Regions from separate parts of the Micromonospora sp. CA-111912 genome, predicted to be linked through region 2. Evidence: riboswitches for the same ligand, from Rfam matches in the RefSeq annotation. Region 2 holds a riboswitch; each other region holds the start of a gene.

Region 1 (7,178 bases), 1.4 Mb from region 2:
GCCGCCCGCCGGGGCCGACGCCGCGGGCGGGTCCGCGGCCTGGTCTCCGGCGGACAGCCCGGCCGTCCTCGGGGTGCCCGACCCCGACCTCGGCCGGGCCTGGTCTCCGGCCGGCAGCCCGGCCGTCCTCGGGGCGTCCGATCTCGGCCCGGTCCCGGCCGCCGGGATGCGTGGGGCCGGCCCTGGCCGGGCCGCCGCCGACGTCCCGGCCGCCCCCGCGCACCCCGGCGCGGTCCCGGCCGCCCCGGCGGGCCGGTCCGTGATCGACCCGGCCCCGGTGCACCGGATGCCCGTCGGGCCCGCCGCGAGGACCGCCGGGTCGCGCGCGCCGCCGCGCGGCTGACCTGTCCGCGACACCGCCGTCTCGCGACCGCACCACCGCACCCGTCCGCCCGGCCCGGTGGCGCCCCCGCGCCCCGCCCGGTGGCGCGGAGCGCCCGCTTCCCGCATCCACCCGCCCGTTAGGTGCCGACCATGGACATCGTTCTCCACCAGTTCCTCGTCGAGGTGCCGCTGGCCGCCGCCATCTGGTCGGTGCTGCTCGTGGTGGCGCTGGGCGTTCTCACCGCCCTGGTAGCCCGCCCGCAGCGGGACCGGCCGGTGGTCGACCCCACCCCGCCCGCCGTCGACCCGGCCATCGAGGAGGCCGTCGACCTGCGCCGGTACGCCGAGGAGGTGGGGGTGGCCGCCGCCGGCGCCGCCCAGACCGCCCGCCGGCGACGCGACGCGTGGCTGGCCGCCCAGGACGCCCTCGATCGGGCCTGGCAGGCGTACGACGAGGCGGAGGCCGCCGCGCGGCGCTTCTCCGGCGCGGGGGCACTGCCGGTGCCGCGTACCCCCCGCACCCCCGCCGAGTACGCCGCCCGGGAGCGCTGGCTGCACCACGCCGCCACGGCCGCCCACCTGCGCGGCGAGCTGTCCATCCGGCAGCTCTGCGACGTCTTCGCGCACCGGGACGGCTGGGACCCCCGGCTGCATCCGGTTCAGCAGGAGGTCGTGCTGGCCCGGGCGGTGCGGGACGGGAGGCAGGCCGGCCACCGGGCGGCGGCGGCCCGGGAGCGGGCCGCCTGGCGTGCCGCCGAACTGGCCGCCGAGGCCGCCCGGGCGCTGGCCGTCGAGGCGTGCGCTGCCGCGGAGCGGGCCCGCCCCGTCCGGGTGCCCGCGCCCCGGGCCGCGACGGCGAACGCTCGCCGGACCGTCCCGGCCGCCCGCTGGCACCCGGCCCGGGCCGGCTGACCTGACCCCCGACCCGGGTGGGTCGCGGTGCGGCCCGAATTTTCTTTATGACGCCGGTCACATCTCCCGGGTAAACGGGCAGTCGACCCATCGGGGCGGGTCCACCGACATAACTCGCCGACGATCAAGACTGATCGTCCGGTTGTCGCCCGGGGGCCCCTCGAAGGCTCGTAATCCCATTGAGTCACGTCAGTTCCCAATGGGTCGCAAGAAAGCTGATCGGAGAGGGTTTAAGCAGGTGGGAAGGGCTTGGCAGGGTCTCGACCGGCCAGTAATGTCGGCCCGTCCGGTGCGGTACCCGATCGCTAGAGGCGACGCCGCGCGGGCCCGCTCAATCGTGACCATCACGAACCGGGGACCCAGTGCACGTGTGGGGTGAATCCGCGGGCCACGGCCTGCGGTAGGGCGATCTTCCCGCCCGAATCCGTCAGCTAACCCGGTAGGCGGTGTCGGAAGGAGTGCCATCCTCGTGCAGCGCGACCCCATCCCTCGGTTGTTCCTCCACCGCGGCGCCGTGGTGCCCGCGTCCGTCGCCCCCGGGCTGACGAACTGACCGGCGCACCCGCCCGTACGCCCGGCTGACCGGGCATCTTCCCAGAGCGGACCTGACCGGCTGTGGACGTCTCGTCCACGCCACCGTGCGACGACGCATGCCCAGGTGCCCCCGCTCTCCGCCCCATCCCGTGGAGGAACACGTGAACGACCACCTCAAGCGGCAGTTGCGACGTCTCGCCACCGAGCGCCCGTACCAGGTCGTCGCCGGCTCGGCCGCGGCGCTCCTGCTGGCCTCCGGCACCGGTGCGTTGCTGGCCGGCGCCGACGACACCCCCGCCCCGCGGCAGACCACCAACGCCGCCGTGGCCGAGATCGCACCCCGCCTCGACAGCGCGGCCAGCCGCGCCCAGGCCCGGGCAGGCGCGACCGCGTCCTCCAGCGCCTCGCCGTCGCCGAGCGCCACCACGGCCGCGCCGAACCCCGACCTGACCACCAAGGCGGCCCCGAAGCAGACCACGGCGCAGCCGGTCACCCCGAAGTCGCCGTCGTCGAAGGTTCTCGACTACGCCTACCAGGCGCAGACCACCTACTACTACTGCGGCCCCGCGGCGGTGCGCAACGCGCTCTCCGCCACCGGCGTCGGGAGCACCCAGGACGGGCTGGCCAGCCGCCTCGGCACCACCGAGATGGGCACCAACTCGGCCGAGGACACCACCCGGGTGCTCAACGGGATGGTCAAGGGCGACCCGTACCAAACCCGGATGATCCCGGGCGGTGCCGCCACCGGGGCCCAGATCGACCGGCTCAAGGCGGACGTGGTGAAGGCGGTCGGCGCCGGGCGCGGCGTCGTGGTGAACATCGCCGGTGACGCCACCGACGTCGACGGCGGCTGGCATTCCTTCCCCGGCGGCCACTACATCGCCGTCGTGGGCTACCGCAACGAAGGCCGTACCGTGCGGATCGCCGACTCGGCCAACCCGGCCGCCTCGGCGTACTGGATCAGCACCACGGCCCTGGCGCACTGGGCGGCGACCAGGGGCTACTCGGCCTGATCACCCTTCCCCCACCGGGCCCCGGCTCTCCCCGTGAGCCGGGGCCCGGTGCTGTCCCGCGCCGTCCGGCACCGGGCCGGGCCGGCACCGCGGCCGTCCGGGTGCCGTCCGGCACCGTGGCCGTGACCGAACCCGTCGGCTCCGGCCTCAACCCTGACGCGAACTTCTTGATTACCGCGGGAAGCTGGAGGGGGTGGGGGAGGGCGGGGTGGGGGTCGGGCGGGGGGTGGGTGGGGTCCAGGTCGGGGTCAGCTCGCGGCGGGCCGCTGCCAGGAACGCCTCGGCGTACTGGTGGGTGGGGAAGTCGCCCAGGTAGCGGGAGCGGGTGGCCCAGCGGGCCGTTGCCTGCGGGTCGGTGTCGAGCAGGTGACCGAGCACCTCGTCGAGGTTGGCCGCGTCGCGGCGCAGCACGTAGCCCGAGCCGGCCAGGGGGAACCGCTCGACGAACCGGTCGCCGTCGCCGCCCATGTCCGTGACCGCGTACGGCTTGCCGGAGTAGAGGTAGTCGGAGATCACCCCGGAGACGTCCGAGAGCAGCGCGTCGGAGCGGTTCACGCAGTCGACCAGGGACATCTCCCGGCTGGCCGCAGCGCCCCAGACGTGCTGCCGGCCGGTGCGGGCCCGGTCCGCGGCGAGCAGCTCCGTGAGCCGGGCGAGCTGCCGCGCCGACGCCGGATTCTGCCCGGTGTACGGGTGGGCGCGCAGGATCACCGTCGCGCCCCGGGCCAGCAGCCCTCGGACGAGGGTCTCGCCCACCGGCAGGGAGCAGTAGTTCGCGTCGGCGTGGTGCCCGGTCCAGGTCGGGGTGTAGAGCACCGTCGGGTTCGGCAGGCCGGTTGCCGGCTCCCGGCGTACCTCGATCGACTCGACCTGCGGGCGGCCGACCACGACGAACTTCTCCGCCGGGATGTCCACCCCCGCGCGGGCGTACCGCTCGATCGCGGCCGGGCCGGCCACGAAGATCCGGTCGAAGATCGCCGAGACCGGGTTGGCGCTGGGCGCCTTGTCGCTGTCGCCGTGGTGGATCTGCACGTGGGTGAGCTGGGTGAACCGGATGCAGTGGCTGTTCTTCGCCCCGTGGTTGACGTAGAACGCCACCTTGAGACTCGGCACCAGCGCCTCGTCCATCGCCTTGAGGGTGGGGCAGTACACCACCGGGGCAGTGGTGGCCGCGGCGATCGGGGCGAGGAACTCCGGCTCCCGCACCATCACGAGGAACGGCCGGCCGATCCGCTCCAGGTAGGGCAGCCACATGGTGACCTGGTACTCCGACCCCGGCGGGGCGGAGAAGTGCAGCAGGAACTCCGGCTGGTGCGCCCGCAGCGCCCGGGTCACCGCACCGCCCCCGGTCCCCGGCCGGAACCGCCGGCGGGCCAGGTCCAGGGCCACCGCCCCGGTGCCCGCGCCGACGCCCAGCGCCAGCAGCAGGGCGACGAACGCCGGCAGCGCCAGCGCGGCGGCCAGCGCCACTGCGGCGAGCAGCACCAGCAGGGCGTCGGCCAGCCGACCGGCGACCAGCGGGGCCCACGACCGGACCGGGAGGTTGGCGGCCCGGATCTCCAGGTCACCGGCCTGCCGCAGCGGCCCCACCAGCAGCACCAGCCCCAGCAGCACCAGGGCCGTGGCGGCCAGCGCCGGGTCGAAGCCGGCGTCGAGCCGGCGGGCGTACCCGACCAGGATGCCGGCCGCGAGCAGCACCGACTCGGCAGTGCTGTCGGCGGCCGGCCGGACCCGGCGCTCCCAGCCGGCGGCGGCCAGGGCCGTCACCGCGAGCGCCAGCCCCCAGCCGGTCGCCCCGGTCAGCGCGAGGGCGAGGAACGCCAGCACCGCCAGGCCGGTGGTCGCCACCCGGGCGGTCAGCTTCCTGACCAGGTCACCACGCATGTCGTTTCCGCTTCTCCCGCCGTGCTGCGGTGGCCGTCGTCGCTCAGCCGGCCGTGGCCGGGGTCGCCGTCGGGCCGCCCTGGGCGGGAACGTTCGCGGCGGGCCCCTCGCCCGGTGCCCGCCGGACGTCGATGACCTGCCCGGTCAGCTCGGAGATCAGCACGTCCAGCGAGGACTGGGCGACGGTCTCCGCGGCGAGCAGGGTGTGCTCCGGCTCCTCGCCGAACGCCTTGGTGCGCATCGGGGTGGCGGTGCGCTCCGGGTTGATGCAGTTGACCCGTACGCCGAACTCGGCCCACTCGTCGGACAGCGCCTGGGTCAGGTTGACCAGCGCGGCCTTGGTGGCCGAGTAGAGCGCGTAGCGGGCCCGGCCCCGGGTGTACGAGCTGGACGTGTAGAGCAGGAGCTGGCCCTTGGTCTGCTGCAGGTACGACAGGGACTGCCGGGCGATGGTGACCGGGCCGACGAAGTTGACCTGCAGGACCCGGTCCATGGTCTCCTGGTCCATCTCCGACAGCTCGCCCTTCTCCAGGACGCCGGCGGTGACCACCACGTGGTCGATCCGGCCGGTGGCCTCGAAGGCGGTCTTCAGCGCGGCCTCGACGTCGGCGGCCCGCTCGACGTGGGTGCCGGTGGTGGAGCGGCTGAACGGGAAGACCTGCGCGCCGTAACGGCGGGCCAGTTCGGTCAGCTCGTGACCGATGCCGTAGCTGCCGCCGAACACGACGACGGTCCGGCCGGTCAGCTCCTCGGTGTAGGAACGGTGGTCGGTCAGCTTGGGTGCCTGCGCGGCGGCGAGCTGGAAGAGCTTGTCCGCGAGGTGCACGTCGACCGGGTGGGTGACCTTGATGTTCTCGTCCGAGCCGTCGATCACCTTGATCGGGGTGCCGGGCAGGTAGCGCAGCACGACGCCGCAGTCGTCGGTGGCGGCGAAGTTCGCGTCGCCACCGGCGATCCGGTACGCCTCCCGGATGGTGCCCGAGCGGAACGCCTGCGGGGTCTGGCCCCGGCGCAGGGTGGACCGGACCGGGATGTCGGTGATGCACTCGTTCTCGTCGACCTGGATGATCGTGTCGGCCGAGGGGATCGCCACGTCGACCGCCGTGTAGGTCCAGAGCGCGTTCACGCACTCCCGGACGATCCGGCCGCTGAGCAGCGGGCGCACCGCGTCGTGGAAGAGGATGTTGACGTCGCCCTCGCCGATGGCGTCCAGGGCGATCCGGGTGGTCGCGTTGCGGGTGTCGCCGCCGGAGATGACCTTGCTGACCTTCCGGAAGCCGGCCTTGTCGACGATCTGCTGGGCGTCGGGGACGTGCCCGGCGGCCATCAGCACGATGATCTCGTCGATCTCGGGGGCCGCCTCGAAGACCGCCAGGGTGTGCTCGATGATCGGCTTGCCGGCGATCTTCAGTAGCTGCTTCGGGATGCCCAGGCCCAGCCGGGTCCCCGTGCCCCCCGCGAGGACCACCGCCACCGTCCGCGAGGGGCGCCAGGGAGCCGGGCTGGCCGGCGTGGCGTCCGGTGCGGCGGTGTGGTCCTGCGTCATTTGCCGTTCCTCACTTCTGCGTGGGGTGGGGGATTCACGCCTCGATGACCGGTTGGTGGATTCTGACCGGCGTTGAGGGAAACCTTAACGCGGGTGACGGAGCGCCCGGCCGGGGCAGCCTCGGCCGGTGCGCTCCGCCGTCCTACTTGTGGCTCTCGTACGCCTTGCAGACCTCGTCGGTGGGGCCGTCCATCTTCAGGACGCCACCCTCCAGCCAGATGGTCCGCTCGCAGGTGTCCCGGATCGAGCTGATCGAGTGGCTGACCAGGAACACGGTGCCCGCGCTGGCGCGCAGCTCCCGGACCCGCTGCTCGCTGCGGGCCCGGAACTTGCGGTCACCGGTGGCCAGCGCCTCGTCGATCAGCAGCACATCGTGCTTCTTCGCGGCGGCGATGGCGAAGCGGAGCCGGGCGCCCATGCCGGAGGAGTAGGTCCGCATCGGCAGCGAGGCGAAGTCGCCCCGCTCGTTGATCCCGGAGAACTCGATGATGTCGGGGGCGAGTCGCTTGACCTCCTCGGGGTGCATGCCCATGGCCAGGCAGCCGAGCACCACGTTGCGCTCACCGGAGAGGTCGTTCAGCAGGGCCGCGTTCACGCCGAGAAGCGACGGCTGGCCCATGGTGTAGACCGCGCCCCGGGCCGGCGGGAGCAGCCCGGCGATCGCCCGTAGCAGGGTCGACTTGCCCGAGCCGTTGCTGCCGATCAGCCCGATCGCCTCACCCTGGTACGCGGTGAAGCTCACCCCCTTGACCGCGTGCACCTCGCGGATGTTCGGCGCGTTGGTCCGGGACACGATGCGCTTCAGGGCCGAAACCGGGCTGCTGCCGCCGGTGGCGCCCTTGTGGATCCGGTAGATCACGTGCACGTCGTCCACGACGACGGTGGGGATCCGTCCGGCGTCCACCACGACGGCCCCGCCCGCCGGCTGGGTCTGGTCAGCCACGGCCGTACTCCTTCTCTCCGCG
Region 2 (7,178 bases):
CTACATCTCGGCGTGGTGCTGTGCCGGCGATACCCCGGCCGGCTACCAGGCCTCGGCGGAGAACGCGTCGAGCGCGTTGGCCGATGCCGGCAACCTGATCGCCGCGAACCCGATGGAACTCGGCGCGTTGCGGTTCAACTGGCGCACCGCCGACCCCACGTTGCTCGCCACGCTCCGGGAAGCCGTTCTGGCCGACGGCACCGACGACGAGTTCTACGGATACCTGAACACCCTGGAGCCGGACGAGAGCCTGGACGCCGGCGAGGAGCGGGCCGACGCCGCGACCTGGGGACGTATTCCCCGTACCTACGTGCGGCTCACCGCCGACCGGTCGATTCCGCTCGCGCTACAGGACCGCTTCATCGCCGACGCCGACGCGCTGACCCCCGACAACCCGTTCGACGTCCGGTCGCTCGATGTCAGCCATGCCGGGGTGCTGGTACGCCCCGGCGACACCGCGGCCCTGCTCTGCTCGCTGGTCGAGGCGTGAGCGGTCGCTGGTTGCCGTGACCACGAGGCGCACGTCGGCGGGCTGTGGTCCGGGCCGGGCGGGTTACACGACCGGTAGCGACGACTCGTATCCTGTGCGCGAAGGTCGGAAGTAACTGAAGGGGGTCGGTGTGAGTAACCGGATCGAGACGCTGGAATTCCAGGCGGAGGCGCGCCAGCTGCTCCAGCTGATGGTCCATTCGATCTATTCGAACAAGGACGTCTTCCTGCGTGAACTCATCTCCAACGCCTCCGACGCGCTGGACAAGCTGCGCCTGGAGTCCATGGTCGACAAGGATCTCGCGGCCGACGTCTCCGACCTGCACATCGAGATCGAGGTCGACCGCGACGCGCGCACCCTGACCGTCCGGGACAACGGCATCGGCATGTCCCGCGACGATGTCGTCGGCCTGATCGGCACCATCGCCAAGTCCGGCACCGCCGAGCTGCTGACCAAGCTGCGCGAGTCCAAGGACTCGGCCGGGTCCGCCGACCTGATCGGGCAGTTCGGGGTCGGGTTCTACGCGACCTTCATGGTGGCCGACAAGGTCACCCTGGTCACCCGCCGCGCCGGGGAGGCCGAGGGCACCCGCTGGGAGTCGACCGGCGAGGGCACGTACGTCGTGGAGACCATCGACGACGCCCCGCAGGGCACGGCCGTCACCGTCCACCTCAAGCCGGAGGACAGCGACGACAACCTGCACGACTACGCCGCCGACTGGAAGATCCGCGAGATCGTCAAGCGGTACTCCGACTTCATCGCCTGGCCGATCCGGACGACCGTGGAGCGCCCGGGTGAGGACGGGGCGACCACCAGCGAGGTGCAGACCCTCAACTCGATGAAGGCGCTGTGGGCCCGCCCGCGCAGCGAGGTCGACGAGGCCGAGTACAAGGAGTTCTACAAGCACGTCAGCCACGACTGGGCCGATCCCCTCGAGACCATCCACATGCGGGGCGAGGGGACCTTCGAGTACGAGGCGCTGCTGTTCCTGCCGTCGCACGCCCCGGTCGACCTGTTCGCCCCGCAGGCCCGTCGCGGCGTGCAGCTCTACGTCAAGCGCGTGTTCATCATGGACGACTGTGACGCGCTGATGCCGAACTACCTGCGCTTCGTCAAGGGCGTCGTCGACGCCCACGACCTGTCGCTGAACATCTCCCGGGAGATCCTCCAGCAGGACCGTCAGATCCAGGTGGTCCGCCGCCGGCTGGTGAAGAAGATCCTCACCACCGTCAAGGAGCTGAGGGCCAACGAGGCCGAGAAGTACCGCACCTTCTGGTCGGAGTTCGGCCCGGCGCTCAAGGAGGGCCTGCTCGACGACCCGGACAACACCGAGGCCATCCTGGACATCGTCTCCGTCGCCTCCACCAACGACCCGGCGGAGCTGACCGGCCTGCGCGACTACGTCGAGCGGATGAAGGACGGCCAGGCCGACATCTACTACATGACCGGTGAGTCCCGGTCGATGATCGAGAACTCGCCGCACATGGAGGCGTTCCGGGCCAAGGGCTACGAGGTGCTGATCCTCACCGACCCGGTGGACGAGGTGTGGGTCGAGCGGGTCGGGCAGTTCGACGGCAAGCCGCTGCGCTCCATCGCCAAGGGCCAGGTCGACCTGGACACCGAGGAGGAGAAGAAGGAGGCCGAGTCGGCCCGCGAGCAGCAGCGCCAGGAGTACGCCGACCTGCTGACCTGGATGACGGGCCGGCTCTCCGACAGCGTCAAGGAGGTCCGGCTCTCCACCCGGCTGACCACCTCGCCGGCCTGCGTGGTCGGCGACGCCCACGACATCACCCCGACGCTGGAGAAGATGTACCGGGCGATGGGGCACGAGGTGCCGCAGGTCAAGCGGATCCTGGAGCTGAACCCGGGGCACCCGCTGGTCGAGGGGCTGCGCAAGGCCCACGAGCAGGACACCGGGGCCGACGCGCTGGGCGACACGGCCGAACTGCTGTACGGGATGGCGTTGCTGGCCGAGGGCGGCGAGCTGGCCGACCCGTCCCGGTTCACCCGGATCCTCGCCGACCGGCTGGCCCGCACGCTGTAGCCGCCGCCACGCACCGCGCGCCGGGCTCCCGGTCGACAATGTCGACCATGGACGCCCGGCGCGCGCCGTTGCGCCTCCCGCCGGGCGGGCGGGGCCCCGGGCGGGCGGGAGGACCGGGATAATGGCCCCATGCTTCGGGGACGGCTGCGCGGGTTGGTGTCGGTGTCGGTCGGGCTGCTCCTGCTACCCGGCTGCTACGGGCCGGAGCCGCAGGTCGACAAGATCCGGACCAGGGAGCTGGCGATGCAGGACGCCGGCCGCAAGGTCACCCTCGTCGAGCAGGCCGTCAAGCGGGAACGCCGGCACCCGAACCCGGCGCAGCGGTACGCCCGGGAGGCCGCCCGGGTCGCCGGCACGGAGGTCATGCGGATCGGTGGCACCCGGACCGGGGCCGGGGTCTCGCTGATCGTCCGCGTGCACGGGGTGGCCACGGCGGTCGACGCGTCCGGCCGGTCGATGAACGAGCCGTTCGACCTGCCGGTCTGCTATGCGATCAGCGTTGAGCAGGACGCCATGGACGACCGGGTCGACGAGGTGTCCTGTCCGGACGGTTCCCCGCTCACGATCTCCGTCGACCCGGAACTTCCGGGCTCCGCCGAGGACGACCTGCGCCGGGCCCTTTCCACCGGCGGTGCGGTCACCGAGCAGGCCGTCCGCGCGGCGGTCGACGGCCTCGACCTCGAGCCTCTGGTCAACCGGCAGGTCGCCGCCGTGGGCGGGGTCGTGGGGGTGGCGCTGCGGGCCAGTCAGTACGACTGTCTGCTGGCTCGCGTGGAGGGTGGACGGGTCGAGGTGTGGCGGCCCTCCCGGGTGCAGCTCGCCCCCGGGGAGTTGAGCTGCACGGCCGACACCGCCGTCGCCGGGCACGGCCGCCGCCCGCCCCACTGAGCTGTGTGGGCGATCACCGAGCGTTTCCGAGATCCGATGTGCGCAATCGGCCCCCGATCACACTCGGTGATGGGGTGAGGTTGTCCGCTGGCGGTTCACCCTGATCAGACTCGGCCCGGCGTTCGCCCTGCACGGCTGGCGGAGTCTCGCAAGTCGACGATGTGGCCCTTCGCCCGAGCGGGTGAAGAACTTCACAAGAGGTGGGCACTCGTCACCAACGGTGCCTAGCGTCGGTCGAGTCCGCGAACGCGGCGACCACGGTCGGTAAACGCCTAGTCCTGCCGCCGACCGTCGGTTCCCTTGTCAGTCAGGCAGGAGCGGGGGACCCACATGTTCCTCGGTGCACCGCACCTCGGGGTGAAGCCGCCTGCGGCGGCCGGGCTCCTCGGCCCGAACCCGACAGCTCACCTCGCCGGCGTGGAGGAATCACACATGGCAACTGAATACACCGCCCGCCACCGTCGGATGACCGTCCGCCGCGCCGCCGTTGGCACTCTCGCCGCTGGCGCACTCGCCGGGGCCGTCGCCCTGGCCGGACCGGCCGCGCCGGCCCAGGCCGCGGTCAACTGGGACGCCGTCGCCTCGTGCGAGTCCGGCGGCAACTGGCACATCAACACCGGCAACGGCTACTACGGCGGCCTGCAGTTCTCGCAGGGCACGTGGGCAGGTTACGGCGGCAAGAGGTACGCCGCCCGCGCCGACCTGGCGACCCGGAGCGAGCAGATCCGCATCGCCGAGAAGGTGCTCGACGGCCAGGGCATCGGGGCGTGGCCGACCTGCGGCAAGAAGGGTGGCTCGACGAAGGGCAGCACGAAGTCGGAGCGGAAGTCGGAGACGAAGGCCGCCCCGAAGGAGCGGTCCTCACGTACCGAGAAGCCGGCCTCGCGCAGCAAGCGGGACACCACGAGGAGCGCCCCGAAGAGCGCTCCGTCCAGTGGCGGGACGACCTACGTGGTCCGGTCGGGCGACACGCTCTCCAAGATCGCCACGGCGCAGGGTGTGCGGGGCGGCTGGCGCGCGCTGTGGGAGAAGAACGAGCGGGTCGTGGGCGAGCACCCGAACCTGATCTTCCCGGGCCAGCGGCTCAGCTTCTGACGCGCCCGGCCGGGTCGGTGCGACCCGGCACCCCGGTCCCGGGGCACCCAGCACCGGAAGCGCCCGGCCGGTTCCTCCGGCCGGGCGCTTCCGCGTCCCCGACGGGCACGCCACCCAGGTGAAGTGCTCGCGGGAGCACCGTCGCAGCCCCGCAAAACGAGTCGGCCGCTGGGCCCGGCTCCGGGCACAATGGCGCGATGCCGCGCCGAACCGCCAAACTGCTCGACGACCTCGACGAACTGCCGTACCGGGAGCGGATGACGACCCTCGCCGCCCGGGCCCGGGCCCTCGCCGCCGCCGGCCGGCTGGACGGGGTGCTCGCTGATCTGCGCGCCGGGTCGGCGTACCACCGGTTTCTCGCCGTGACCGCGGCCCAGGTCGTCGGCGACCGGGCCGGCATGGCCGCCGCCCTCGACGACCCGCACGCGGCGATCCGGGCCGTCGCGGTCCGGGTCTGCCTGCGCGCCGGCTGGCTCACCGCCGACGACCTGCGCCCCCTGCTCGTCGACGCCCCGGCCGACCTGCGCCGGCTGGTCTACCGGTCGCTGCGGTCGCTGCGTCGCCCGGAGGTCGCCGACCGGCTCGTCGACGCCGTCCGCGACCGGTTCGGCGACGCCGAGGCGGTCGCGCTGCTGCCCGCCTGCGGCCCCGACACGGTACGCCGGCTGCTGCCCCTGCTCGACCACGCGCTCGGCGGCGGGGCGGCCCTGGCCCGCCGGCACGGCGACGTCCTGCTCGACCACGCCGAGGCGGCGCTGCCCGGCCCGGAACGTTCCCGCTGGTGGGCGACCCGCGCGGGCGCGCTGCTCGGCACGGCGGCCGACCATCCGGAGCGGGTGCTGACCCTGCTCGAACGCCACGCCCCGGCCGACGGGCTCCCCGGCGACCTCACCCGCTACGGCGTGCTCGCCGCGGCGTCCCCGGCCCGGGTGCTCGCGCTGCTGACCGCCCCGGCCCGCGCCGGCTGGCTGGCCCGGGCCGCCCTGCCCCCGGCGCTGCTGCGCCGCCTCGCCGCGCTGCCGCCGGCGGACCTGGTCACGCTCGCCCGGCGGCTGCGCGCCGACGACGCCCGCCTCGCGGCGCTGCTGGACGCGCTGCCCCCGGCGGCGCGCGGCACCCTGTACGACGCCGCGCTCGCCGACGTCGAGACGGCCGCCGTGATCCCCTCCCGGGCCGTCATGGCGGTGCTGCCCCGGCGCTGGCGGGAACGGGAGGCCCGCCGGGTGCTCACCCTGGACCGGGTCCGCGCCGACGAGGCCGCCGTGCGGGCGTGGAGCGCCGAGCTGCCCTGGCCGGAGGCGTCCGGGGCGCTGGTGCCCGCCCTGCGCGCCGCCGACGCGGGGGACCGGGCGACGGCGTACGAGCTGCTGCTCACCGCCGCGCGGCGCAGCGACGACCCGGCGGCGGTGGCCGAGGCCGTGGCCTGGCTCGTCGGGCTGCGCAACGAGCAGGACCCGGTCCGGTCGGCGGCGTTGGCCACCCTGGCGACGATGGCCCGGTCGCTGCGCGCCGACTCGCGGCCCGTGCTGGCCGCGCTGGTCACCGACGCCACCCACGCCCGGGACGCGTCCACCCGCACGCTGTCCGCGCTGGGCGACCTGGCCTGCGGGGTGCTGCGCCACCACGTCGACGAACCGGAGCTGCTGGGCTGGGCGCTGGACACCCTCGACGCCCTTCTCGGCGGGCACCACCTGCCCCCGCTGGGCCGGCTCGACCACGGCCTGCGCCGGGGGCAGGAACGGGTCGTCCTCGACCGGCTCCTGCCCTGGATCACCGCCGGCATGGCGCGCGGCGAGTTCACCGCCCTGTTCGCCGTCACCCGCGCGCTGGGACGCCGGGCGTGGCGGCTGCCCGCGCTCCAGGAGCTGCTGCACCGGGCCACCGGCCCGGGCAACGTCTCCCCGGTCGTCCGGAACGCCGCCGACCTGTGGCTGGCGGACCCGGCGCCACGCGGCGAGCGGGTCGCCCTCCTGTTCGCCGCCGACCCGTCGGTGATCACGTTCGAGGCGGTGTGGCGGACGGTCTGCGGGCGGCGCACCGACCTGCTCGACCGGGTGCTGCTCGGCCCGCCGCCGCGCGGGGCGTTCCTGCCGGCCGGGCCGCGCTGGGTGCCCGGGTATCCGTGGCACGTCGACCGCTGGCTGCCCCGGCACCGGCGGGCGTACGTCGACCTCCAGGCCCGGCTGGCCCGGGACGCGGGCCAGCCGATGCACGCCCGGGCCGCCGCGCTCGCCCGCGCGGCGCGGGTCCCCGACGCCGGCCGCGAACTGGTGCTGCGGTACGTCGACTCGGCGAACGTCACCCTCGCCGAGGCGGCCCTCGGCGCGCTGCCCTGGACCGACCGGCCCGAGGAGGCCCTGACCACGCTGCTCGCGCACGCCGACGACGACCGGGCCCGGGTGGCGATGTACGCCGCCGGCCGGGCCGCCCGGTTCGTCGCCCCGTCCGCGCTGCTGACCCGGCTCGCCGGCATCGCCCTCGGCCGGGGCAGGGTGACCAGCCGCAAGGAGGCCGTCCGGCTGCTGGGCCGGTACGGGCCGCCGGAGGCGGTGCCGCTGCTGCGGCAGGTGTGGCAGCAGCCCGACCAGCACCGCGACGTCCGGGCGGCGGTCACCTCCGCCGCCCGGCAGCGGCTGCACACGCCGCAGAGCTGGGCGGTGC
Region 3 (7,178 bases), 1.8 Mb from region 2:
GGTCGCGCTGGTCGCCCCGGCCGAGATCCGGGCCGATCCGGGCTCCGGCGTGCGGACGCTGTACGTGGCGCTGTCCCGGGCCACCCAGCGGCTGACCACGATCGATCCGACCGGCTGACCGGCCGGCGCCCCCGTCCCCGGTCGGACGCCCGACTTTTACTTGCATACATAGCGATGTGAGCATACATTGAGTCGGGTCCGGATCGGGGACGGAGGGTGTTGGCGTGGGCGCAGGTCATGACCATCACGGCGCGGTGGCGAACGCCGCAGACCGCCACTCAGGGCGACTCTGGGCGGCCTTCGGGCTACTCACCGCCCTGATGATCGTCGAGGCGGTGGCCGCGTTCGGCACCGGCTCGCTGGCGCTGCTCTCCGATGCCGGGCACATGTTCACCGACGTGCTCGGCATCGGCATGGCGCTGGCCGCGATCACCGCCACCCGGCGGGCCACCGCCGACCCCCAGCGCACCTTCGGGCTCTACCGGCTGGAGGTGCTCGCCGCGCTCGGCAACGCCGTCCTGCTCAGCGGCGTCGCGGTCTACGTCCTCGTCGAGGCGGTCCGCCGGTTCGGCGACCCGCCCGAGGTGACCGCCGGCCCGATGCTCGTGGTGGCGACGCTGGGCCTGCTCGCCAACGTTGCCGCGTTCGCCCTGCTGCGCAGCGGGGCGAAGGAGAGCATCAACATGCGTGGGGCGTACCTGGAGGTGCTGGGCGACCTGCTCGGGTCGGTCGGGGTGATCGGCGCCGCGGCGCTGATCACCGTCACCGACTGGTGGTGGGCGGACCCACTGGTGGCCGTCGCGATCGGCGTGTTCATCCTGCCCCGCACCTGGCGGCTCGGGCGGGCCGCGGTGCGCATCCTGGTGCAGGCCGCGCCGGAACATCTCCAGGTGACCGCGGTGCACGACCGGCTGGCGGCGGTGCCCGGCGTGGTCGAGGTGCACGACCTGCACGTCTGGACGCTGACCTCCGGCATGGAGGTCGCCTCGGCCCACCTGACCATGGCACCGGACGCCGAGGTGGGCGCGGTGCTGACCGCGGCCCGCACCGCCCTGCACGAGGACTTCCACATCGAGCACGCCACGTTGCAGGTGGAGCCCGGGGCGTCGGCGGGCCCCTGCGGGCCGACCGGCTGGTGATACCCACACCCATCAATTAGGTGGTGTATTGTGCCTTCATGCCGGTTTTAAGAGTATTGGCCCACGCACCGTCCGCCACGGAGGCAGCGGGGGTCTCAACCGCACCGGTAGGCTCTCATCCGGCCTCCGCCGGGCGGCGCCCTCCGGCGCCTGCGGTGGCCGCCGCCTAATCGCCTCCTGGCGAGCCGGGGAACCATGTTCGTGGGGTGCATCCGCCTGAGCGGTAGGGATCTTCCGTCCCGAACCCGTCAGCTAACCCGGTCGGCGACTGACGGAAGGACATACGTATGCCAGTAGTGGCACCTGTACGAAGGACCGCCGCCCGGATGGCGGCGATGCTGGTGCTGACGCTCGCCGTCGGCCTCGGGTTCGGGCCGGTGGCCCCGGCCGGCGCGGCCCCACCCACCGGCCTGCGCGCCCCCACACCCGGCCAGGACGAGGAGGGCGGCACCCCCGCCCTGCGCGCCCAACTGGAAGCGGCCAGCAAGGGTTACCTGGACGCCAAGAGAGCCCTGGCCAACTCGGTCAAGCGGCAGCAGCAGCTCGGCAGCCAGCTCAAGACGGTCGAGGCGGAGCTGACCGTACGCGGCGCCAAGGTCGACGAGATCGCCGGCGTGGCGTACAAGTCGGGCCGGCTCAGCCCGGTGTCCGCGCTGCTCAACAGCACCAGCCCCGCAGGCTTCCTGGACCGGATCGCCGCGCTGGACGCGGTCGCCACCAACGAGGACCGGGCGCTGCGCGACCTGCTGGAGACCCGGGACCAGGCCGCCAAGACCCGGCTGGCCCTCGACGGGGAGATCCGCGAGCAGCGCAAGCAGGTCACCGTGATGGCCAAGCGCAAGGGCCAGGCCGAGCAGGCCCTGACCGTGGCCAACGAGAAGGCCAGCGCCAGCGCCAGCGGCGGCGGCGGGACCAACCGGGGCACCTCCAGCGCGAACGCCACCCCGGCGAAGCGCAACTCCGACGGGTCCTGGCCGTCGGAGTCGTGCAGCGTGAACGACCCGACCCCGGCCGACGGCTGCATCACCCCACGGACGCTGCACGCGCTCCAGCAGGCCAAGTCTGCCGGCTTCACCCGGTACGTCTCCTGCCACCGGCCCAGCGGCTCCGGCGAGCATCCCAAGGGACGGGCGTGCGACTTCGCCGCCCAGAAGGGCGGCTTCGGCGGGGTGGCCTCCGGCGGGGACCGCACCTACGGCAACAACCTGGCGGCGTACTACATCCGCAACGCCGACAACCTCGCCGTGCTGTACGTGATCTGGTTCAGGCAGATCTGGCTGCCCAGCAGCGGCTGGAAGTCGTACAGCGGGGGCAACGGGGACCCGTCCAGCGACCACACCAACCACGTGCACCTGTCGGTGTACTGACCGCGCGGCGGGTGGCCCCCGCCATCCGGGGGCCACCCGCACAAGCCGTGGGGCCCGGCCTGAGCAGCCCGGCCGCGCCGCTCAGGCCGGCTGGGCCGGGCCGTCCCCGGCGCGGTCCAGCACCTCTCCCAGCCTCCGGGCCAGCCCGAGATGCGCCGACCGGGCCTGCCGGAAGGCGTACCGGAACAGTGGCGCCGGGGCGGCAAGGGTGATCTCCACGTCGATCCGGACCACCCCGCCCGGCTCGTCACGCAGCCGGGTGCGGTTGCGCACGGTGGTGGCCGGCCGCTGCCGGGCCACCGTGACGATCTCGTCGTCGGTGACGACCAGCACATCCGCCTGGTACGTCACCGGGAAGCGCAGCAGACCGGCGGCGAGCCGGTCGGTGATGGCGTAACTGGCCCGGGCGCCCGGCCGGGCCGGCAGCCGGCGCACCCGCGTGATCAGTGGATGCAGCTCGCCCTGCCGGGCCGGGTCGCCGAGCAGCGCCACCGCCTCGGCCCGCGAGCAGCGGGCCTGAACCGAATACTGGAAGGTGTCTCGCCGAAGCACGTCCCGATCGTCCCGCACCCGGCGCCCGGAGGGAAGGACCACCGCCCCGGCCACGGTGAACCGCCCCAGAGTGACCGAGTGAACCGCCGCCCCAGAGTGACCGAGTGAACCGCCGCCCGATAGTGACCGACCCAGGGTGAACCGACCCGGCGGCCGACGAAGACCGGGGCACCCGGGGCGGGCTGGGCGGGCGGCCGTCAGGCGCCCGGCAGCACCTCGGGGGTGGCGGCACCGGCACCCGCGTAGTAGGGCTCCGGAGCGCCGAACAGGCCGAGCAGCCCGGTCACCCAGAGCTGTCGGTGCACGAACCGGCTCGGCTCGGTGACGACCAGCTTCACGCTGCTGACCTCGGCGGTCTGGAAACCGGCCACCATCGCGCTGATACCGACGGAGTCGATGAAGGTGACGAGGCGCATGTTGAGCTCGATGCGGGCGGGACGCCCCTTGGCGAGCACCTCTGCGATGGCTTCGCGCACCTCGTACGCGGTGTCGACGTCGATTTCGCCGCGCGGGACGATCTCGATGACACCACCCGACAGTACCGACTTCACGATCGACAGGCTCACGCGAGCACCTCCACTCGCCCGTTCACGGGCGCCTCATCAGTACGCGGGCCGCGACCGAGAGTATTCCTCCGACGGCCTCGGTCGCCACCCCTCGGGATGAGCAATTCATGGATCAGGACACAGCGGGCTGGCCCTTATCCGGACTTTTCACGTCCTGCTCAGCGGACGATCGACCGGGGCCGACGTCGCCGACCCAGGGTAACGGTGACCCCCGACCTTCGCGCGCACATTGTGCGCCGGGCGCGCCCCGCCCCGCCCCGCCCACAGCGGACCGGGTGAGAGAGGTCACCGCCGCCGTTGCCCGGCCCGCCTACGCTCGGTGGCGCCCGTCACCCGTACCACGGAAGGACCACTCATGATCCGGAGACTGGCCGGCCTCGCCGGCGTCGGCGCACTGCTCGCTCTCATGCTGGCCTGCGGCTTCGGCGGCGCGGGTGACGACGACGATGACGACGACGGCGACGACTTCGCCCGTGGCGCTGCCGTGGTGTCCGTCCGCTGACCGCCGCCGTCCGCTGGCCGCCGCCAGACGGGCCGCCGCCGGACGGGCCGCCGCCGGACGGGCCGCCGCCGGACGGGCCGGGTTTGCGGCCGGATCCGGCGGGGCACTGCCCGACTGGGCGGACGGGCGGACCGCCGGACCATGCCGGTGGGCGGGGCGCCCGAGCCCTGCCCAAGCCGAAAAGCCGAAGTGGCCGCAAGCTTCGGCACCCCGAGGAGGTAAGAACGATGTTCGGAACCGATCTGCTGGAACGCCGCAGCAAGCCCGAGCGAATCGCGGACCAGGCGTGGCAGCACCTGGTCTCCGCCGTCAGCTCCGCCGGGGACAATGTCCGGGACACCGCCCGTTCGGCCCGCCGCAACGGTTCGGGCCTCGCCGACGACGCCGGTGACCTGGTCGGCTCCGCGGCCGAGGCGGCCCGCCGCCGGGCGTTGCTGGCCTTCGACGCGCTCGCCGGCCGCCGCCCGGCCCTGCCCTGGACGCTGCTGATCGGCGCCGCGCTGGTCGGCGCGGCGGTCGGCTGGGCCGCGGGGTCGGCCGCGCGGGCCGCTGGCGACCGGAACGCCGACGACATCGAGTTCGTCGACGTCGACCGGCCCGACTCCCCTGTCGGCCTCGACGGCTGACCCGACCGGTCCGGCGGCGCGGCGATCTCCCGCCGCGCCATCGGACCGACCGAGAACCAGATCGACCGACCGAGAACCAGACCGACCGACCGGCCGAGAACCGAAACGGACCGGCCCGCCGAGAACCGCTAGCGGGCGACGGTGGCGGTGCAGCTCAGCACCGGCACCGAGTTCGCCCCGGTGAAGCTGCCGAGGAAGCCGAAGCTGGTGCTGGCACCGGTGCCGAGGGCGCCGTTCCAACCGGCGTCCCGCACCACGACCTGGGTGCCGGTCTGGGTGAACGAGCCGCCCCACAGCTGGGTGAGCCGCTGCCCGTCGGCGTAGTTCCACGCCACCGACCAGGCGCTGCTCGGTGACCCGGTGTTCCTGACGGTCACCTCGCCCTGGAAGCCGCCCGACCAGGATCCGGTCACCTTGTACGTCGCCGTGCAGCCGCCAGCCGGGGCCGGCGTGGTCGGGGACGGCGGCGGCGTGGTGGTTGGCGGGGGCGTGGTGGGCGGGGGCGTGGTGGGTGCCGGGGTGGTCGGCGCGGGCGTGGTCGGCGACGGACTGGTCGTGCCGCCGAGCCGGTCGGCTACGAGGATGCCCCGGCCGTTGGTGCCCAGGTAGACCCGGCCGTAGACCCGGGGGTCGCCGGTCAGCGCCTCGCCCGCGTTGCCGTACTGGTGCTTGTCGTCGTTGATCCGGACCCAGCTCACGCCGGCGTTGTCGGACCGGAACACGCCGTGCTGGCCGTCGACCGTGCCGAAGGTGAACAACGCCGGGTACGTCTGCCCGGGGGCCGCCTTGCCGAAGCCGACGTTCACCGCCGACGACACGTTGGCGAGCTTGGTGAAGGTGGCGCCGGAGTCGGTGGAGTGCCACAGGCCGCCCTCACCGGCCAGCCAGATGTCGCCCTCCCTGCCGGGCAGTGCCTTGAACTTCACGTTCCCCGTGGTCGGCAGGCCGGTCGCGGCCGACGCGGCGAAGCTGGCCCCGCCGTTGGTGCTCACGTAGAACCTGCCGCCGCCGAAGCCGTAGAACTTGTTCTTGTTGACCCGGTCGGACTCGACCACCGCGTTGGCCGGGATGCCGGTCGCCGGGGCCCACGAGGTGCCGAAGCCCACCGAGCGGACCACGGCCTGACCGGCGTCGCCGGGCGCCCAGACGAACTGGCTGCCGTCGGCGGACGCGGCCACCGTGCCGCCGCTGTTGATCCCGGACGGCTCGCCGCCCTGGAACCAGTTTCCCCCGCCGTCGGTGGAGAACGCGACGTGGCTGTCGCCCGGCCGGTCCGCGTCGGCGAAGTTGCCGGCCCGCACCAGCACCGACGGGTTGGTCTCGGCGTAGTCGAGGCTGGTGGTGCTGGTGAAGTTCGGCTGGGTGAACATCATCGGCGGCACGGCCGCGAGGTCGGTGTGCCGGAAGCCGCCGATGTCCCCGAGCGCGCTGACCAGGGGTGCCCCGGACGGCGGGCTGACCAGGTCGAGCACGGCGGTCTCCTCCAGCCCCTTGACCATCGGCTTGATGGTGAGCTGGCCGCCGGTGTCCCATTTGGTCAGGTCGGTGCTGCCGTAGATGGTCGCGCCGGTGCCGTACAGGAAGCGGTTGGAGTCGAACGGGTCGATCTCCACCGACTCGTTCATCCAGCCCAGCTTCGGGGTCTCCTCCGGCGGGGACGGGTTGCTGCCGAAGGTCAGCCACGGCACGGAGCTGACGTCCATCGTGTACTTCTTGGTCTTGTTCGGGTAGCTGCCCCAGTCCCAGATCCGGGTCCAGGTCGCGCCCCCGTCGGTGCTGCGCCAGAAGATGGCGTCCGGCCACCAGGAGATCTGGGTGGCCACCACGAGGGTGTTCGGCTTCTGCCGGTCGATGGTCAGCCCGGAGTAGCCGAAGTACGCGTCGGTGCTGGACGACGGGATCGGGCTGATCCGCGTCCACGCGCCGGTGGCCCGGTTGAACTTCCACACGTCGCCCTTGGCCCCGTCGTACGGGCCGCCGGTGTCGCTGGTGGCGATGTAGAGGTAGCCCCCGACCGGGTCCACCACGCCCTTGTGGGCGAGGTACCCGGTGGGCTGGCCGGCGATCCGCTCCCAGGTCGTGCCGCCGTTGGTGCTGCGGTAGACCGGGTTCTCCTTGTCCGCCACGCCGACGTAGACGGTCTGGGTGGCGGTGCCGGCCGTGCCGGTGCTCTTGTCGAAGCTGACCCAGGTCAGGCCCTGGTTCTGGCTCTGGTAGCCGCTGCTGTCGTTCGGGTCGGCCCGGTAGTTGCCGACGTTGGGGAAGTTCGCCACCTTGGCCCAGGTCGCCCCGTAGTCGGTGCTGCGCCACAGGCCGTTGCCGCCCTCGGCGCCGTAGTACAGGATGCTGTTCCTGTTCGGGTCAACCGCCAGCCGCTCGCCCATCCCCCGGCCGGGCATGTTGCCGCCGTTCTTGAACGGCAGCGC

Evidence for each region. Region 2 has a riboswitch for cyclic di-AMP ahead of ACQPZO_RS15675 (transglycosylase family protein). Riboswitches for the same ligand answer to the same signal wherever they lie in the genome.
Region 1: linked by a shared signal. The riboswitch ahead of ACQPZO_RS10005 (C39 family peptidase) and the one ahead of ACQPZO_RS15675 (transglycosylase family protein) in region 2 are both predicted to bind cyclic di-AMP.
Region 3: linked by a shared signal. The riboswitch ahead of ACQPZO_RS23120 (coiled-coil domain-containing protein) and the one ahead of ACQPZO_RS15675 (transglycosylase family protein) in region 2 are both predicted to bind cyclic di-AMP.

The regions. Positions count from the first base shown of each region.
Region 1 is NZ_CP192007.1:2,378,029-2,385,206, forward strand. It holds gene ACQPZO_RS09995 (hypothetical protein) at 1-343, shown strand, start outside; gene ACQPZO_RS10000 (hypothetical protein) at 475-1,236, shown strand; cyclic di-AMP (ydaO/yuaA leader) riboswitch at 1,555-1,697, shown strand; gene ACQPZO_RS10005 (C39 family peptidase) at 1,920-2,783, shown strand; gene ACQPZO_RS10010 (CDP-glycerol glycerophosphotransferase family protein) at 2,955-4,667, opposite strand; gene ACQPZO_RS10015 (D-ribitol-5-phosphate cytidylyltransferase) at 4,711-6,213, opposite strand; gene ACQPZO_RS10020 (ABC transporter ATP-binding protein) at 6,356-7,156, opposite strand; gene ACQPZO_RS10025 (ABC transporter permease) at 7,149-7,178, opposite strand, start outside.
Region 2 is NZ_CP192007.1:3,775,802-3,782,979, reverse strand. It holds gene ACQPZO_RS15690 (alpha/beta hydrolase) at 1-490, shown strand, start outside; gene htpG (molecular chaperone HtpG) at 681-2,534, shown strand; gene ACQPZO_RS15680 (hypothetical protein) at 2,664-3,422, shown strand; cyclic di-AMP (ydaO/yuaA leader) riboswitch at 3,682-3,855, shown strand; gene ACQPZO_RS15675 (transglycosylase family protein) at 3,855-4,517, shown strand; gene ACQPZO_RS15670 (hypothetical protein) at 4,715-7,178, shown strand, end outside.
Region 3 is NZ_CP192007.1:5,575,375-5,582,552, forward strand. It holds gene ACQPZO_RS23110 (HelD family protein) at 1-118, shown strand, start outside; gene ACQPZO_RS23115 (cation diffusion facilitator family transporter) at 225-1,139, shown strand; cyclic di-AMP (ydaO/yuaA leader) riboswitch at 1,293-1,422, shown strand; gene ACQPZO_RS23120 (coiled-coil domain-containing protein) at 1,427-2,506, shown strand; gene ACQPZO_RS23125 (SRPBCC family protein) at 2,588-3,058, opposite strand; gene ACQPZO_RS23130 (STAS domain-containing protein) at 3,256-3,624, opposite strand; gene ACQPZO_RS23135 (hypothetical protein) at 3,980-4,126, shown strand; gene ACQPZO_RS23140 (hypothetical protein) at 4,354-4,752, shown strand; gene ACQPZO_RS23145 (cellulose binding domain-containing protein) at 4,881-7,178, opposite strand, start outside.